One region of the Rheinheimera sp. WS51 genome, then DNA from elsewhere that is predicted to be linked to it. Evidence: predicted binding sites of a transcription regulator. Region 1 holds the regulator's gene; each other region holds the start of a gene.
What was found. Region 1 encodes sigma-54, which starts transcription at its own class of promoters, with help from an activator protein. Its sites were predicted from a motif close to TGGCANGNTNCNTGCTT; they were not measured.
Positions count from the first base shown of each region.

Region 2: a site for sigma-54 is predicted at 2,110-2,126, ahead of flgA (flagellar basal body P-ring formation chaperone FlgA). Genes of this name have one in related genera too.
Region 3: a site for sigma-54 is predicted at 2,909-2,925, ahead of flgF (flagellar basal-body rod protein FlgF). Genes of this name have one in related genera too.
Region 4: a site for sigma-54 is predicted at 1,995-2,011, ahead of ACRCA4_RS07740 (flagellar protein MotY). Genes of this name have one in related genera too.

Region 1 covers NZ_JBOTRC010000001.1:73,929-78,737, forward strand. The annotation lists gene ACRCA4_RS00400 (HPr family phosphocarrier protein) at 1-56, opposite strand, end outside; gene rapZ (RNase adapter RapZ) at 63-926, opposite strand; gene ptsN (PTS IIA-like nitrogen regulatory protein PtsN) at 929-1,396, opposite strand; gene hpf (ribosome hibernation-promoting factor, HPF/YfiA family) at 1,404-1,691, opposite strand; gene ACRCA4_RS00420 (RNA polymerase factor sigma-54) at 1,715-3,196, opposite strand; gene lptB (LPS export ABC transporter ATP-binding protein) at 3,280-4,002, opposite strand; gene lptA (lipopolysaccharide transport periplasmic protein LptA) at 3,999-4,490, opposite strand; gene lptC (LPS export ABC transporter periplasmic protein LptC) at 4,480-4,809, opposite strand, start outside.
Region 2 covers NZ_JBOTRC010000004.1:10,954-15,762, forward strand. The annotation lists gene flgB (flagellar basal body rod protein FlgB) at 1-199, opposite strand, end outside; gene ACRCA4_RS06875 (CheR family methyltransferase) at 286-1,119, opposite strand; gene ACRCA4_RS06880 (chemotaxis protein CheV) at 1,129-2,058, opposite strand; gene flgA (flagellar basal body P-ring formation chaperone FlgA) at 2,205-2,915, shown strand; gene flgM (flagellar biosynthesis anti-sigma factor FlgM) at 2,995-3,312, shown strand; gene flgN (flagellar export chaperone FlgN) at 3,312-3,740, shown strand; gene ACRCA4_RS06900 (LPP20 family lipoprotein) at 3,807-4,292, opposite strand; gene ACRCA4_RS06905 (flagellar assembly protein T N-terminal domain-containing protein) at 4,508-4,809, shown strand, end outside.
Region 3 covers NZ_JBOTRC010000004.1:5,093-9,901, forward strand. The annotation lists gene ACRCA4_RS06835 (flagellar basal body P-ring protein FlgI) at 1-561, opposite strand, end outside; gene flgH (flagellar basal body L-ring protein FlgH) at 592-1,278, opposite strand; gene flgG (flagellar basal-body rod protein FlgG) at 1,293-2,081, opposite strand; gene flgF (flagellar basal-body rod protein FlgF) at 2,122-2,868, opposite strand; gene flgE (flagellar hook protein FlgE) at 3,120-4,442, opposite strand; gene ACRCA4_RS06860 (flagellar hook assembly protein FlgD) at 4,479-4,809, opposite strand, start outside.
Region 4 covers NZ_JBOTRC010000004.1:183,909-188,717, reverse strand. The annotation lists gene sodB (superoxide dismutase [Fe]) at 1-509, opposite strand, end outside; gene ACRCA4_RS07750 (Grx4 family monothiol glutaredoxin) at 737-1,090, shown strand; gene rnt (ribonuclease T) at 1,208-1,933, opposite strand; gene ACRCA4_RS07740 (flagellar protein MotY) at 2,067-2,939, shown strand; gene ACRCA4_RS07735 (hypothetical protein) at 2,955-3,275, opposite strand; gene ACRCA4_RS07730 (response regulator) at 3,337-3,759, opposite strand; gene ACRCA4_RS07725 (response regulator) at 3,746-4,387, opposite strand; gene mnmC (bifunctional tRNA (5-methylaminomethyl-2-thiouridine)(34)-methyltransferase MnmD/FAD-dependent 5-carboxymethylaminomethyl-2-thiouridine(34) oxidoreductase MnmC) at 4,432-4,809, opposite strand, start outside.

The DNA of each region.
Region 1 (4,809 bases):
GCTCGGGCATGTAAGCCAAGCTGATTAACAATAGTGACATCTTGCTTGCATTGCATCGAGGATTAGCTTTGACGCTGATGGTGTCGGACTAGTTCGCGATGACGTAGTTGAACATCATCTCGATGGCTGCGATAGCTAGCTGCTAAGCATTCAGCTATATACACTGAACGGTGTTGCCCTCCAGTACAGCCAATCGCCACAGTTAAATAGCTACGATTATTACGCTCTAAGTGAGGTAGCCAGCTACTAATGAAACTATTAATCTGCCAAATATATTTAGCAACAACGGGTTGAGAAGCTAGATAGTCTTTTACTGGTTGATCAAGTCCTGTTAGAGGTTTTAAGTCCGGCTCCCAATGTGGGTTAGGTAAGAATCTGGCGTCGAATACATAGTCGGCATCTTTAGGAATGCCATATTTAAAACCAAAAGATTCAAATAGTATAACTAAGCGACCGGTTTTTTGGCCTAATATGCGCTCCCGTAACTGCTCTGCTAGTTGATGTACATTCAGCTCTGTGGTGTCGATATATAAGTCTGCGCTGCTTGCTACAGGATCAAGCAACTGCTGTTCACGCAAAATAGCTTCATCTAATGACATGGCCTTATGTGAAAGCGGGTGCATACGTCGAGTTTCGCTAAAACGGCGAATTAAGGTGCTATGATCAGCATCTAAATATAATATGTGTAAATCAACTTTACGCGGTAAATAAGATAAAATTTCGGTTAAGTCATCTGGGTTTTCTGGCAGGTTGCGCACGTCAATACTGACGGCAACTCGCTCATATTGTCCCATAACCGTTGTTGCCAGTGTCGGCAGTAAGTTAACCGGAATATTGTCAACGCAGTAATATCCTAAGTCTTCCATTACCCGTAAAGCTACCGACTTACCTGATCCAGAACGGCCACTAACAACAAGTAACTTCATCATTATGAGTTAACCTCGCAATGCTCCATTAGGAGCTGATAAAGTTGTTGATTAGTTTCGGCGGCACGAATTTTTTTGGTTAATTCTTTCTGGCTGAGTAATTTAGCGATACTAGACAACGTACTTAAATGAGATTGACATTGATCTTCTGGAATTAAAATGGCACAAAAAATATCAACCGGCTGATTGTCTATAGCGTCAAAAGCGATCGCTTCTTTACTAACAACAAAGACTAAAATAGGCTTGACCACGTTGCTTAGTTTGCCATGGGGGATGGCGATACCACCACCTATACCTGTAGAGCCTAACTTTTCTCGCGCCATTAGTGCTTCTAAAATACTGTACTCGGTGACTTCAGGTAATTGCTGCTGCGCTAGCTCAGCAATATATTCTAAAATACGCTTTTTACTATTAAAAAGAACTGCACTTTTAGTGCAGTTCTCCGTGAGCATGGTGGTTAAATTTATCATAGATGCTTTAGTGTCGAGTTAACTTTTCTTTGTGTTTAATAACTTGTCGATCAAGTTTATCGATTAGCTGGTCAATGGCTGCATACATATTTTCATCATCAGCGACGGCGAATACTTCAGCACCACTTAAGTTAATCTTAGCTTCTGCTATTTGTTTTATTTTTTCGACAGTTAAAACAACATTTACGTTAGTAATATGCTCAAAATGCCGTGCTAATTTTGCGAACTTAGTGTCTACGTACTCTTTTAATGCAGTTGTGATTTCAACATGACGACCAGTAAGATTGATTTGCATAGGCTATTCCTTCTTTTAATTACTTATATTAAGGTCTTGCGCTGGTTTGACGGTGGAATATATAAAGACTCACGATACTTGGCTATAGTTCGCCTTGCAACGTTTATCCCTTGTTCTAGTAATATTTCGGCCATTTTGCTGTCACTTAGCGGTTTAGCCGGATTTTCCGCCGCCACTAATTTTTTAATAAAGGCACGAATAGCAGTGGATGAACATTCGCCGCCACTATCTGTACTCACATGACTAGAGAAAAAGAACTTAAGTTCAAATATTCCTCTTGGCGTATGCATGTACTTTTGGGTTGTTACTCTTGAAATAGTTGACTCATGCATGCCAACCATTTCTGCCACATCATTTAATACCATGGGTTTCATGGCTTCTTCGCCATGTTCAAAAAACGCCTGTTGCTGCTGCACTATACAGTTGGACACCTTTAACAGCGTTTCGTTTCTACTTTCTAAACTTTTTATAAACCATTTTGCTTCTTGTAAATGAGAACGAATAAATTGGCTGTCGTTGCTATTTTTTGCCGTTCTCGACATAGCCGCATAGTGTTGATTAACTCGTATTTTCGGCATAGTCTCAGTGTTTAACTCAACCTGCCAACGGCCTTTAACTTTTTTTACACTAACATCTGGAATAACATATTGTTGCTCCTGCCTAATCACATCAGCACCAGGGCGAGGATTTAAGCTTTGTATCAATTGCATAACTTGTTTTAGCTCATCTTCTTTGAGTCTAGTCACTCTCATCAAAGAACGGAAGTCCCGATTAGCTAAATAATCAGAATGTTCTAATAAAATCGACTGGGCTTGGGCTAAAAAGGCTGTTTCTTGCGGAAATTGACGTAATTGGACTAATAAGCATTCTTGAATTGTGCGGGCGCCAACGCCAATAGGATCAAATAGTTGGATCCGCTTTATCACCGCTTCTACTTCATCAGCTTCAACATCAGGTAAGTCTAGTGATTGCAGTATTTCTTCACAGCTAATAGTCAATAGGCCAGTTTCATCTATTGCTTCAATAATCACTTCTGCAATAATTAAATCGACTTGAGAAAAGGGCGTTAATTGCATTTGCCAACGTAAATAATCTTGCAGACTTTGGCTTGTCTCTCCTTGATATGCGGTATCGTCATCACTGTTGCTACTGCTTCCAGAACTAACCGGTGTTGCACTAACGAGGTCGTCCCAGTCATTATCTAATGGCAGATCTTCTTGAATATTATTGTCGGTTAATGCTTCACTGGCGTCAGTTTCGCTGATATCTGTTTTTGAGTCATTCTCGGGTGTTGAGTCATCTGTTTTTTGACTATTTTGTTGTAATGATTCTTCCTTTTGTGAAGTGTAGTCGTCTTCAGCTTCTAGTAAAGGATTGGCATCAAGCGCTTCTTGAATCTCTTGCTGTAATTCAATAGTAGACAGTTGCAATAAGCGAATAGCTTGCTGCAACTGGGGTGTCATGGTCAGCTGTTGTCCTAAGCGAAGTTGCAAAGATGGCTTCATGTACTTCTACTGTTCTCCTGAAACACAAATGACTAACGGATTAGCTTTATATAAAGCTACTATACCTAAATTATATATTTAAACTATAGTCTGAATTGCTCGCCTAGGTATACATCTCTTACTTTTTGGTCTGCTAATACTTGTTGTGGTGCACCTGACGCGATTAATTCGCCATGACTTACTATATAAGCCACTTCACACACATCCAGTGTTTCGCGTACATTATGATCGGTAATTAATACGCCAATCCCTCGCTGGCCTAGATGTTGAATAATTTTCTTTATATCTAATACAGATATAGGATCAACGCCTGCAAAAGGTTCGTCTAAAAGTATAAATGCAGGCTCAGCGGCTAAGGCTCTTGCTATTTCAACACGGCGGCGTTCACCACCGGATAAACTCATGCCTAAGCTATGTTTAATATGGCCGATATGAAACTCTTCTAATAAGTTATCGGCTATTTCTTCACGTTCTGCACGGCTAAGTGATTTACGTGTTTGTAAAATTGCCATTAAGTTATCGTACACACTAAGCTTGCGAAATATAGAGCTTTCTTGCGGTAAGTAACCAATACCTTTTCGCGCTCTAGCATGAATAGGTTCAAAGGTCATATCTTGATCATTCAGGGTAATGCTGCCCTTATCAGAAGGCACTAGGCCAACGATCATATAGAATGTTGTTGTTTTACCGGCACCATTAGGGCCAAGCAAACCAACTATTTGGCCAGCATTAACTTCTAAACTAACGTCTTTAACAACTTGTCTGCCTTTGTAACTCTTAGCCAAATGCGCTGCCACTAATTTCATGGGTTATCATTTCCCTCAGGTGTAAAAATGGTTGTAACACGCTTGGTCTTATTACTATCTGCACTTAATTGTTGTTTTTCAACGTTATAACGAATAATAGATGCTTTTACTATGCTGCCACTTTGGGCTAGTTCGGCGTCGCCACTGAGGGTTAAGGTACGACTAGAAGGCTCATAACGCATTTGATTCGCTTTAGCGGTGACTAACTTACCGCCTTCCATCATTTGGGAATAATGTACTGGCCGTCCACTGGCAATATAGATTTCTTTGCCTTTACCCGCACTGGCATTGATTTCTAATTGATCGGCTTTCATCTTCATTGAGCCTTGGCTAATAATGACATTATTATGGTAAGTCAGTACATTTTCTTTGATCGAAGATAAGTTATCTGCATCAATCTGAATTTGTTGCTTATAATCTGGCTCGGCAGCATTAGTACTTAATGCCACTAATAGTAAAGCTGTTGCCGATAAATAATTAGCCTTCATTTTGGTATACCGTTTTATTATGTTGCAGTAAATGTAAGGTCTTTTGGGTTAAGTCTGCCTGAATACCCACACCTTCAATATAGAAACCTTTGCCCTGAACACGTACCGCTTGGTTGTTTTGTAAACGGTTATCAGGAAATAACATTTCTAGTGTATCTGTTTCTATACGCTCTATCAGTTCATTTTGTAATAAACTTTCTATTATAACGTCTTGCTCAAGGATCATTCTATCTTCAGGATACCAAGTGGCCATTTTACTCTGTGCTGTCCAACTTTCTTGGCCTTGATCGTTGTAAAGAGTGTAAAAGGGTTGCTCGAA
Region 2 (4,809 bases), on a different contig from region 1:
GCTTTTCATGGGTACGGCCAACAGAGCCTGATTGATGAGCTTTAGCCAGTTTCATAGCTTGGTTAAAGTCGATATCACGCGCTTTATAACCTGGGGTATCAGCGTTTGCGATATTTTCAGATAGCACTTGAGCTCTGCGATCGCGGATCATTAACGCTTCAGGATGCATGCCAAATGCTTTTTCAAAACTGATCGCCATTTTTTTGCCACCTCTGAATTACTATTGGTACCTTTAGTAATCTAGAAGCAACTTATGGGCCAGAAATGAAATACAGGTAAGAAAAGTTATATTTTTTTGCGGTATATAATGCCAGGGTTACAACGGATCATGTCAAAGTCATTATTGATAGTCGATAATGACTCTGAAGCCCCTAGTATTAAAAACCCTTTAGAATTAAGAGATTGAGCGAACTTAGTTAAAATTTTAGCTTTAACATCATTAGAAAAGTATATCAGTACATTGCGACAATAAATAACGTCAAACTTACCGAGTAAGCTATAGCTATCAAGTAAATTTAAGTGCCGAAAGCTGACACTTTGTTTTACTTCCGGTTTTAATTGCATCATTCCTTTGCCGCTATCGGCAAAAAAACGGCTGCGACGCTCTGGCGATAAACCTCGCGCTAACGCTAAGCTATCATATTCGCCTCGTTGACAATGTTGCAACATGGTTTTAGAAATATCAGTACCTAAGATACTCACATTTAAGTTAGCTGACGCAGAGCGCAGCTGTTTATATTCAAGCACTGACATGGCTATTGAATAGGGTTCTTGGCCACTAGAACTTGCCGCTGACCATATTTTTATATTACGTTGCTGCTTTTCTAGTTCAGGAAGAATGTGTTTTTTTAATAATTCAAAAGGATAGGTATCACGAAACCACAAGGTTTCGTTCGTTGTCATCGCATCAATAACTTCGGCTCGTAATTGTCTTTCTAACGGGTTTAAAGTTTTTTGCACCAGCTCAGATAAAGAGTCAACCGAAAAACGTTGCATCAAAGGCGCCAGCCGACTTTTCACTAAATATTGTTTATTTTCTCCCAATACAATGCCACATTGCAGCTCAAGAAAGTCACGAAACTGCTTGTATTCAATGTCATATAACTCTTTATTTAGCACACAGTTCCCTTACGCTTTAAGTAGCCACTTTTGTACGGATTCAGCTAATTCATTGGGATTAAACTTAGCAATAAAGTCATTAGCCCCAACTTTTTGCACCATTTGCTGATTAAACACACCACTTAATGATGTATGTAATATGACGTGTAATTGTTTTAATTTAGGATCAGACTTAATTTCTGCTGTTAAGGTATAGCCGTCCATTTCTGGCATTTCTATATCAGAGACTAACAAACCGACTTTCTCGGTGATACATTGCTGGCACTGTTGAGCCGTTTGTTGTAAAAAATTAAGTGCTTCGCGGCCATTATTAACAACGTGCATTTGCACACCTAAGCTTTCAAGTGCTCGCTTCACTTGGTTGCGGGCAACCGCAGAGTCATCAGCAATTAAAATAATGCGCTCACCTAAATCAGCAGCAATACGCTGAGTATCCATTTGTGAAGTTACTGTAGTAGCTGAAGGTGATATTTCTTCTAGAATTTTTTCAACATCTAGAATTTCGATTAATTCATTATCAATTTCAGTAATTGCAGTTAAATAACTTTGTTTGCCACTAGTACCTTTGGGGGGCGGTAATATTTTTTCCCAATTAATATTAATAATCCGTTCAACACCATGAACTAAAAAGCCTTGCACAGAGCGATTATATTCAGCAATAACAATAAAACTTTTGCTAACATCAGTTATGGCTTTACCGCCAATTGCTAAACTAAGGTCAATAACAGAAATTGCTTGTCCGCGAATATAAGCAATACCTCTTACGTATTTATTACGTCTTGGTACAGCCGTTAATGCTGGGCAGGGTAAAACCTCTCGTACTTTAAACACGTTAATGCCATAACGCTGCCTACCCGCTAAATTAAATAGCAGTAACTCAAGTCTATTCTGACCAACTAATTGCGTTCGCTGATTAACGGAGTCTAAAACACCTGCCATTTACTACCTCTAACTGATATCGTTAATATAAATCGACTTATATCTGAGCTTCGGCGTGATTATTGCTTTGCTGTTATAACGAATACTTATATCGCCTGATTTTTGACAATCTTTAGCACTAACTTATAAAGCATAGCTGAATATATATGAAAAAGTACGACAAATTTCTACCACGACTAGGCCAATTATACTTCATTATGATTATGATGTTACTACCTAATTATGTTGTAGCGAACGAATATTCACCCGCCAAGCTAACTGCGGCTGCAGAAGCGTGGTTAAATGAAGAGTTATCTCAGCTTAGTAATAATGAGTTTATTCCTAAATTAAGCCCTTTAGATGAGCGTATTGGTAACAAAACTTGCACAGCACCACTGGACTTCAGTTTGTCGCAACCGATTAGTCAACGACAAAATACCATTTTAATCCAATGCCTCACAGATGATAATTGGAAGTTATATTTGTCTGTTCGTATTGACCAAGTTGTTCAAGCTGTCATTTTAAAACAAAATATTGCTTCAGGAACACAAATTACTGCCGATATGTTGGCACTAGAAACAAGAGAACGACGTTTTGTCAGAGGCAGCTTAATCACAGAGCCGAGTCAAATAGTTGGCGCTAAAACTAAACGTACCTTGAGTATGGGCCAAATGCTGACATTGCAAGATGTTTGTCTTGTGTGTAAAGACGATGTTGTTACAATATCAATTAGCAATAAAGGCTTAAATGTGTCGGCCACCGGTATTGCCCAACAAGATGGCAGTTTAGGTGATTCAATAGAGATAATTAACCGCCAATCTAAACGTACTATTCGTGCAGAAGTTACAGGCGTAAATAGTGTAAGCATTAAATTTTAATTATTTTTTACTAAAGTTTTCTTAAGTAAAGCCGTTAAGCTGTACATAGGGATCTGTACTTAGGTAATGAGGTTATATCATGGCTATCAATATCAACAACTTACAAAATAATGCACAAGTTAAAACTGACAAAGTTGAGCAACAAACTCAACGTCAGCAAGCAAGTGTGCAACAAAATTCGGCTCAAGCGCCGAATCAAAAACAAGATTCAGTGTCTTTAACACCACAAGCTCAGCAGTTAACTAAACTAACTGAAAAAGCGAATAACAGCAGCGGCATTGATCAAGAGAAAGTGGATAAAATTAAGCAAGCGATCAGTGAAGGTAAATATAAAATTAATGTTGAGCAGCTAGCTAAAAGCATCGTAGAGTTTGAAAACGAGTTATTCAGCCACTAATGAATACAGATAAAGCCTCTACCCTACTAGAACAACAACAACAGCATCTAAATGAGTTGTTGCTGCTATTACGGCAAGAACTTGCCGCTCTATCTGAGCGTGATATTGCAAGCCTTGAGCGTATTACGCTAGAAAAGAATCAATTACTTGCTTCTATTACCGAGACCGATAATGCAGTGGCACAGCTTCCTGAGCTTGCTAGTCTTAAAGCTGCTGATTGGTTTAGCGCAGAAGTAACTAAAATTGATGGGTTATTAGCTAATTGCAAACAGCAAAACAACGTTAATCAACAAGTATTAGAGCAAAGCCAACTCACTTTAGAACGTTTCAAAAATACCCTTTTATCTCAACAAGGCAAGTCAGGCTTAACTTATACCAATAAAGGCAAACCATCTATAGACAATATCGGCAAAGGTATTAAAGCCTAAGCACGTAAATTATGTAGTTTGTCATTACTCAGCTCGTACACTACTTAGCAACTACGTTTCTAAAAACTAATAATAGCGAATACGCTTACCCTTCTGCTTTGGTCCTACTTTGTTATATAGCTGATAAATTTGTTCAAAATCTAATTCCAGCTCTGTGATATACACATCATTAATCGCATAGCTTTTTACCACCTTAGCCCCTTTAATTAGTCCTGTAACTGATGAAGCGATTCCGCTTTGGCTTTTAAAAGTATTGGTAACTTCGTTTTTAGCGTCAAGTTTTTGTCCGTGCACTATTTCGGCCAGTTCACGATATGCATCAAGCTTAGAGGCTGTAATTGCCTGCAACATTCTTTGCTGCTCAGTTTGCCCCTTCTGTAAACTGATAGGGGCATAACCAACGGCCTGTAAAACAGGAAACTGTTTAGGCACAATGGCGACATTTTTCACTTCAGTACTTGTTTTCGTTGCACAAGCTGTAACAACGCTAAAAAGACTTATTGCAACAACAAGCTTAATACTCAGTGAGAAAATTATTTTATTTATTATCATGTTACTATTTCCAAAATAATCATTTACAGCATCGTTAAGCTAGCGATAAGTTAGCTTTACTCTTGACTCTAAGGTATAGACTATTAACTGCTTATGCTATCGACTGTTTAGATTAACGATAGCCTTAATAGTTTTAATAAAGCAATAACTAAGCCAAAGATAAGGCATGCTTATTGCTTTACTTATACTAGTGAACATTAGTGGCTAGGATTTTTATGAAACATAATGCAATTTTATCAAGCTTAGTATTAGCTTTCTTTGCCAGCTCAAGTTCTGCAGCCTGGTATGAAGCCACAGGTGAAGCGAGAATTAAGCATGACAATTTAGCACAAGCCAGACATTATGCAGTTAATGACGCTTTAAGCCGCGCCGCTTTATTTGCCGGTGCTGAAATAAAAAGCTCGCAACAGGTACTTAATGGCGTGTTAGAGCATGATTTAATTGAAATTAGTAGCCAACATCAAGTCAGTGAGTTGCAGCTGATGTCAGAAAAGCAACAAGGCAATCGCTTAACGGT
Region 3 (4,809 bases), on a different contig from region 1:
TAAATTTAAGGTAATAAAATCACCTTGGGCAAAGGGACTAATAACCTCGCGCTCTACCATAGCGCCATTAGGTATACGACCAACCGTTGGCGTATTCACTAAAATACGTGAGCCATCTAAGCCTTCTGCACCTAAGCCGCTAACAATTAAACTGCCTTGAGCCACCGCATAGACATTACCGTCTAAGCCGGTTAAAAAGGTTTGCATTAAAGTGCCGCCACGTAAACTTTTAGCACTGCCAATTGATGACACAGTAATATCAAGCGTTTGACCAGGCTTGGCAAAAGCCGGCAGCTCTGCACTCACACTTACTGCGGCTACATTTTTAATTTGTGCCCGCATATTTGACGGTAACGAAATACCAAAATTACTTAACATAGTACGAAAGCTTTGTTCAGTAAAAGGGCTTTGTTCGCCAGTGCCGGGTAAACCAACAACTAAACCATAGCCAACTAATTGGTTTGATCTTACCCCTTGCACGTCGGCTACATCTTTTATCCGCGCAGCATAACTTGGCAGCGTAAGACTAAAGCAGCTAATTAACAGAATAGACTTTATCATGGCTTTAAAATTAGCGTTCATACTTTGCTCCTAGAAAGGCCATAACGGACCATTAAAGAATCGCGATAACCAACCAGGTGACTGACCATTATGATGGCTACCTGTACCGCTATATTCTATGCGGGCATTGGCTATTTTAGTCGATTCTACTGTGTTGTTAACATCCACATCTTCAGCTCGAATAACGCCGGTTAAACGAATATATTCTTTGCCGGTATTTAAAGTTAACCACTTTTCACCACGGATCACTAAGTTACCATTACTTTGAACTCGTAATACATTGACCGAAATGTTACCGGTTAAACTGTTACTTTGGTCTGCCTTAGAATCGCCTTTATAGCCAGATTGTGAGCCAGCACCAAACTGTAACACATTACCGCCAATTGAGACGGGGCCACCATTTAAGCCAATCATAGGGTCAAAAGATGTATTAGTATCTTTTTTCGTTTCCGTTTTAGCTTTTTTACTCGCTTGCGTTTTTTCGACTAAAAGCACGGTAATAATATCGCCGGCATGACGCGCTTTATTATCTGAATACAAGCTATTAGAGTGATTTTGAGCAAATAAAGAGCCACTTTGCATAACAGGCCGTTCTGCCGGCTCTGGCACCATAGGCGCATAGTTAGGATCATCAGCTTGGGGTTGTTGTAATGATGCACAGCCACTTAACGTAAGTGCGAATATAACGGCTGGTGTTAACCCTTTAATGAATTGCATAGTGGCTACTCCTATTACAACTGCTGAATAGCAAAACTTAACATTTGGTCAACCGATGAAATGACTTTAGAGTTCATTTCATATACGCGCTGACTTTCAATTAAATTGACTAATTCTTCTGTCACATTGACGTTAGAGGTTTCTAATGAGCCCTGAACAATGATGCCTAAGCCCTCTAAGCCTGGGACTCCTTGCACAGGATCGCCGCTTGCACCAGTTTCACTAAATAAGTTTTGGCCAATTGGCTCAAGACCCGCTGGATTAATAAAATTAGTCACCATTAGCTGTCCTAGCACCGCTGGCTCGCCCTGGCCTGCTAACTGAACCGACACTTGGCCATCTTGAGAAACAGTAATACTTTTGGCATCAGGTGGAATAACAATGTTAGGTTGCACTTGATACCCCGCGCCTGAGGTGACTAAATTGCCGTCGTTATCAACCGTAAACTGGCCATTTCGTGTATAAGAAATATTGCCATCTGGCATTAATACTTCAAAAAAACCATGTCCCTGCACCATCAGATCTAAACTGTTATCTGTGGTAATCATATTACCTTGGGTAAAGTTTTTCTGAGTTGCCACAACTTTAGTACCGGCACCTATCATTAAACCATTAGGTAACTCCGAGTTCTGCGATGAAGCACCACCAGGCTGATTAACATTTTGATAGAGTAAATCTTCAAAAATAGCGCGGCTTTTTTTAAAGCCTACAGTACTGGCGTTTGCTAAGTTATTTGAGATAACCGAAATATCACGCTGTTTAGCATCTAAACCGGTTTTACTTATCCATAATGCTGGATGCATATAAGCCTCCTGAGCCTTAGCTCATATTAATGGCAGGCAATTAGCCTACGATTCTTAATAATTGATTTTGTTGCTGATCCATATCTTCAGCGGTTTTCATCATTTTGACTTGCAGCTCGAACTGACGCTGCAAACTAATCATATTAGTCATTTCGCCTACAGCACTGACATTACTGCCCTCAACTGCACCTTTTAATAAGCTAACATTAATATCTGCTTGTGCCGGCTGGCCATCTTTACGCCGAAACAAACCATCACTGCCTTTTTCCATGTCACTATGTAATGGCTTAACCAATTTGATTCGCCCAACTTGCTCCATTGCATTAGCAGGTGCCCCTTGTGGTAATGCACTTATAGTGCCATCTAGGGCAATTTCTACTTTAGCAATAGGCAAAGGCAGTTGAATGGGACCATTGTCTCCCATAACTAAATTGCCTGTGGCCGTCTCTAACATGCCATTAGCACTAATTTGTAGGTTACCTGAGCGGGTATAAGCTTCATTGCCATCGGCTGCTAATACGCTAAACCAGCCGTCGCCTTGTATCGCCACGTCTAAGTCTCTATCGGTCGTCATAATAGCGCCAGCGTCAAAGTTTTGGCTGGGGTTTTCAGTCATAGCAAATACACGAGTGGGTAAACCGGCACCAAAAGCTTGCATTGAGCGAGCTTGCTCAAAATCCGCTTTAAAACCAACGGTGCTTGCGTTAGCAAGGTTATTAGCCCGCACGGCAATACCATTCATGTTCTCTTTGGCACCGCTCATGGCGATATATAACAGTTTATCCATTGTTTACTCCAACTTGAGCATTACTTACTTAGCAATAACAAAGCAAAAACAGTGCCAGAAACTAAAATCAATTTAAAAAGAGAATTAACAGCGGCATTAATAAGAAGGATAAACAGGAACGAAATAAACTGATGACAAATGTAAAAACATAAATAGGCAATATAAATCTGACTTAAAAGCTAGCAAGTACAACCTAAATTAAACGCAAAAAAAAACACCGCCAAAAGGCGGTGCTGTAATTTAAGTATAACTTAGCGAATTTGTAACACAGTTTGTTGTAAGGTGCTGTTAACCTCAAGCGCACGAGAGTTTGCTTGGAAGTTACGCTGAGCACTAATTAAGTCAACTAACTCTGTCGTTAAGTTAACGTTAGATTGCTCTAATGCAGACGAGTTAATTGAGCCTAAAGTACCGGTATTCGCTTGGCCACCTATTGGCTCACCAGAAGTAATACTTTGCTTCCAAGAAGTATTTCCTACTTGCTTTAAGCCTTGTACATTAGCAAATCGTACTAAGGTTACTTGTGACAAGTAAGAGGTATCACCGTTACTATAACTGGCTAAAACTCGACCAAAAGAGTCAATATCAACACCGGTTAAATTCCCTACTGTCGTACCATCTTGACTTAAATTCTGCACATCAAAGTTAGAAGCATACTGAGTAGGCAGTTTAACGCCAGATGCATCCCTAAAGTTAACAACTACGTCAGCAGAAAACTGGGCACCATTAGTTAAGTAACCATTAGCAGGATCGTTTAATCGAGCCATATCAATTGGAATAGTTGGATTAGGTACTCCCGTTAATAAATTACCGTTTGAATCGAACTGCAATGTATCACCATCAAACTCTTCACCTGGCGCGGTTTTATCATCCCAGACCAGTTTTGTTTCCCACTCTGATGGCGCACCTGGAACCGGAGGACTTGCAGGTGCTACTTTTCTAAAATAAGTTGTCGCTGTGTGGGCTTCACCTAAACTGTCGTATACCGTCACAGAAGTCGAATGGTTATAGGTCGCCCGATCAGTTGGATCAAATGTCGTGCCCGATGTTGGCACTGCTCTTGAATCTAAATTCATGCTTAAGAATATATTCGACGTGGCGCGAGGTGCACCTGCCGATGTTGGGATTGATATCGGTTGAGTCGTGCTTAAACTTACTGACTGGTTCTCGCCGGTTACCGCATCAACCGAATAGCCCTGCAAGAAGTTGCCGTTGTTATCAACAATAAAGTTGTCTTTATTTAACTTAAATGCACCTGAGCGGGTGTAGGTTAAGTCTTGTGAAGAACGATCTGGCGTTAAAGCAAAGAAGCCTTCACCTGTTATCGCTAAATCTAGCGAGTTATTGGTAAACTGCAACGAGCCTTGGCTAAATTGCTGGGCAACAGTTGAGGTTGATACACCATCACCCACTTTGGTTCTACCTGAAGCAAAAATGGAAGTGGCGTAGACATCAGCAAATTCAGCGCGTGATTCTTTAAAACCAGTGGTATTAACGTTAGCAATATTATTTGCTGTGGTGTCTAAATTTTTTTGTGCGGCAGCTAAGCCGCTTAGTGCGATATTAAAACTCATATTCTACCTCTACTTGCTTATAAGCATTCTGTATTATTAACCGTAAGATACTTCTAAAACGTCACTTAATTTCACCGCGCCTAAACCCAGCAGGTTTAGCATAATGCTGCCATTAGCGCCGCCATTCATACTCACGCTACCAACAGGGGTATAAACATTTACCGGCAAGCTACCATTTGAGCCATCGGCATAAGCAACATCGACTTTTATTTTATAAACGCCCGCTTTAACTCGGTCGGCAACGTCATCATCACCTTCGGCTTCTACATCAGAGCCGGTGCCATTATGGGTACCATCCCAGATAAACTCATTTTTACCAACTTTAGGGTTGTCTACACTAAAGCTTTGAATAACTTCGCCTTTATCA
Region 4 (4,809 bases), on a different contig from region 1:
TTACGGTAATCGATATAGTAAGCATGTTCCCATAAGTCTACTGTTAATACTGGCGTTAATGATGTATCAGATAATGGGGTAGCAGCGTTGCTGGTATTAACAATATCTAATGAGCCATCTGCAGTTTTAACTAACCAAGTCCAGCTTGAGCCAAAGTTATTAACTGCTTTGTCGTTAAATGCAGCTTTAAACTCAGCAAAAGAACCCCATTTTGCATTAATAGCATCTGCTAATGCACCTGTAGGCTCGCCACCTGCATTAGGTGCTAAGCAGTGCCAGTAGAAAGTGTGATTCCATACTTGGGCTGCATTATTAAAGATACCGCCTTCAGACGTGCGTACAATCTCTTCTAAAGATTTACCAGCGAAGTCAGTACCTTCAATTAAACCATTTAACTTTACAACATAGGTATTGTGATGTTTACCATAGTGGTATTCTAAAGTTTCTGCAGAAATATGTGGGGCTAAAGCATCTTTTGCATAAGGTAATGCAGGCAATTCAAAGGCCATTGTTGTTCTCCGTAAACGTTGTTTAACATGTCTGTGTGGCGTAGACTACAAAACTTGACTAGTTTACTCAAGTTTTACCGTGCCTAGTTTATGACGATTTTATACCTAAAGTATCAATCGTTTTTCGTTATCTTATAAGATATGGGGTTTTTTTATTAAAACTCAAGTGTAACTAAGAAAAGAACAGCGTAAAATAGTATTAAGCTCACTTTTTGTAAGAGGTAATTATGGAAACAATTGACAAAATTAAGCAACAGATAGCCGAGAACCCTATTCTTTTATTTATGAAAGGCTCACCTAAATTTCCAAGTTGTGGCTTCTCAGCTCAAGCATCTCAGGCTTTAATTGCTTGTGGTGAACAATTTGCTTATGTCGATATTTTATTAAATCCAGAAATTCGTGCCGAGCTACCTAAATATGCAAATTGGCCTACTTTTCCACAACTATGGGTAGAGGGTGAATTAATAGGTGGTTGTGACATTGTTCTAGAGATGTTCCAACGTGGCGAGTTACAGTCGTTAATCAAAGAAACTGCTGCTAAAGCAGGAACAAGTGCTGAAAACGACGCTGATAGCCAGTAAAGACGCGGATCCCCTAGTCGTTAACAAGGGATAGAGTGGATTGCGAGCAGCTTAACTAGCTTGCTCGCAATGAATGTTTTTACGTCTAGTTATTCTTGCCGCTGCTATCATAAGCAACTACTGGTTTTTACTCGCGTTATTGTTATCGTTATTTTCGCTGCTGTTGCTAGTCGCATCTATCGCTGGATCCGAGTCCGCTTCCTCTTGCTCTAGCGGCCCTAATAGCGGCCAGCCACCTAAGTCTCGCCATTTATTTATAATATAACAAAATAATTCTGCTGTGCGTTCTGTATCATATAAAGCGCTGTGTGCTTGTTTGCTATCAAACTCGATGCCAGCATATTGGCAAGCTTTTGCAAGTACCGTTTGGCCTAAGGCAAGAGCAGCTAAGCTAGTAGTGTCGAAGGAAACAAAGGCATGAAAGGGCGAGCGCTTATACTTTAAGCGTTCAATGGCCGCATTAACGAAGCCTTGATCAAAAGCGGCGTTATGAGCCACGATAACACTACGTTGGCAGCCTGCGGCTTTTTGCGCTTTGCGAACCGCTTTACAAATTTCACTAATGGCTTCGCGTTCACTGACTGCGCCTCTTAAAGGATTAAAAGGATCAATACCATTAAAGGCTAGAGAGCTTGCATCAAGATTAGCGCCTTCAAAAGGTTCAACATGATAATGCAGCGTTTGCTGCGGCAATAAATTGCCTTCATCATCCATAGTTAATAAGGTTGCTGCTATTTCAAGTAAAGCATCCGTTTTTGCATTAAAGCCAGCGGTCTCAACGTCGATAACAACAGGATAATAGCCGCGAAAGCGTTGAGCGAGTAGAGAAGTTTGTTTTGTCATAATTACGCCATATTACAAATCTGTGGCTATTATGCCAAAAAATAACGGTAACGTCTTGGTGCGGCATAGTGTTTGCTTATGTTAGAGTGAAATAAGCAATTGCTTAAGATTAATTTAGTGGTGAAACATGCAGATGCTACCAATATTCATGGTTTTAACAAGCGCCTTAACTTTAACAAGTGTGCAGGCGACAACCCAGTTGCGTCAATATTCTGCCACAATTGAACAGTCAACATGGCAATTAAGCACAAATACGCCATTAGAATGTCAGCTAAGGCATGATATTCCTCGGTTTGGTCAGGCGCTATTTCGCAGTGTGGCGAGTAAAAGTTTAAATATGGCGTTTGAGCTGCAAATGCTTCGTTTACCTGACAACTACGCTTTAGCTGAAGTTATATCAGTACCACCAGCGTGGCGAGCAGGCGAGCCAAGTAAGGCCATTGCCACTATGCAGCTATTAAAACAATTTAATGGTGAGTTGCCGAAAAAGGCTGCTTGGACATTACTTACTGAATTAGAGCAAGGGTTTAGCCCAAGTTTTTATTTTAATGATTGGTATAGCCCAGACAATAAAATTGTTGCGTTTATTAATCCGGTACAGTTTTCTGCTACTTTTACGGCTTTTAATCAATGTATAGCCGGATTATTACCTTATAGCTTTGAAGATATTGCATTTACCGTTTTAAATTATGAAACAGGCAGTGATCAGTTAAGTCGTGAGTCAAGTAGACGCTTAGCGCAAATAGCTGAGTATTTAAAATATGACTCAGATATCGACTATGTTGAAATTCAAGGTTATAGCGATAGTTATGGTGGTCGCTGGATGAATGAGCAGTTATCGATAAAGCGGGCAGAAAAAGTAAAATCGTTTTTTGTTAAAGCGGGCTTAAGTGCAGATAAAGTGCAAGTGACTGGTTTTGGCGAGCGGCGGCATATTGCGCCCAATCAAATTGCAATTGAGCGTAAAAAGAATCGCCGGGTGGTATTGCAGCTAAGTAAGCCTTAATATTCGTTAGCTTTTTTATTGCACCATAATATCAACTTGGCGCCAGTTATCGCGTTCTGATAATAAGATGCGAACTTGCTGGCCATCTACTTGGAAAAATAAGTTTTCTCTGCCGTAGATTGATTCAGTTTTATATGGCTCACCTAATTGCTGAATATAGTATTGGCGTAATTCCGGCATGCTTTGCTGGCTAAAATAGCTTAAGACAGCAGGTAGTTTATTATCTAAGCGAGCAAATTCGCGCGCGTCATTAGCGATAGGTATTTGATAAAAGTCAGCAGCCTGAAGTGCGCTGGATGTGGCTAGAGCCGCTATAAATAGTAAAGCTAAGCGCATATTGTTTCCTTACGTACATGATATTATTTAAACTTTACCAAAGTTTTGTCAGTTTTTCTTGTTAATCATTATTTTTAATTTTTATTTTTACATTGTGCTTAGAGAATAAACGCATAGCAGCCAGTATTTTATCGCCAGTAAAAGGTTTAACAATAAAAGTTGCTGCACCAAGCTTAATACTATTTTGTACGTTTTCTAAGGTGCTGTTGGCACTTACCATAATAATAAAGCATTCAGGTTTTACTTTCTTAATTTTAGCCAGTAAGTCTAAACCAGAGCCATCGGGGAGCTCTATATCTAAAAATATAATATCAGGGCTTTGTAAGCTGAAGATACTCATAGCTGACGCTGCTGAATTAGCATTGAAAAACTGGAAGCTATCCACTTCAAGTGGAGCGTTTTTGGCAATAGCCATAATATTGTTGCGTAATAGCTGCCGTGTGTAGTCAATGTCGTCGACAAGTAAAGCTTTAGCTTCTCGCATTGCTCTCTCCACACTGTTGTAGTAACTGGCTAAACTGCTGACAGCGTAATAATAGCGGGGCATCCAGAGGTTTTTGTTGCAGTAAGCTTTGTAGTTCATCGGCTGCATCAGTAAGTTCAATATGACCAAAGCTGGCTGCACCGCCCTTCACTTTATGGCAAATTTGCCGCATCACAGTGGCATTCTTATCTGTTAAAGCTTGTTGGAATCCAATTTTTTGTTGTTGTAAATTCTCATAAAATAGCTCTGTAAGTGTTTCATCAATAACTAACGGGATCCGTTTTTGTGATGATGTTTGCAGCACTATATTCGCAAGTTGCTGATTATCAACAGGCTTAGTTAGGGTGTCAGTAAAACCTTCTGCAGAAATGGCATCGGCAGACATTGCGAAAATTGGTCGGTCATAACCTAGCTGACGCAATAGTTGCATGGCTTGAATACCATCACAAACGGGCATTTGGATATCAGTGATAATAATATCGTATTGATAACTAAGAGCAGCGGTTATTAGTTGTTCACCATTCTCAACGCTATCAACACTAACTCCAAGCTCCTCACATTGCGTTTGCAATAATAACCGTAAAAAATCATCATCTTCAGCAATTAAGATTTTTTTATTTTTATTCATAACATTCCTTTGACCTCAACTTTCGTTGTTGCTGTAACTGGCTTTTAGTTATTGTTTTTATTGATAAATCTAGATGCTGATAAGCTATCACTTTGCTCTTTAGTTAACGGTAGAGGTTCTGTGCAAATTTGGCAAGCAATTATCTCTGCTAACAGTGGTGAATACATAATACCGCGCGCGCCTAAGCCGCCTAATAGCCAAAGAGAGGAGTTAATTTCAGTGGCTATAGGGTGCCTGTCTGGCAGGCTGGCTCTGAATGCAGCCGCTGCACTATGAACCTGAGCTCCTTTTAGCCAAGCTGGAGAATTAAGTTGTTCATCTATCTGTTGCAAATTCTCAGTATTATCTAGAGATCTAACCTCGGTGTTTTTAGCTTCGCGATCAAAGGTGGCACCGATTGAATGCAGACCTTGCCATTGTGG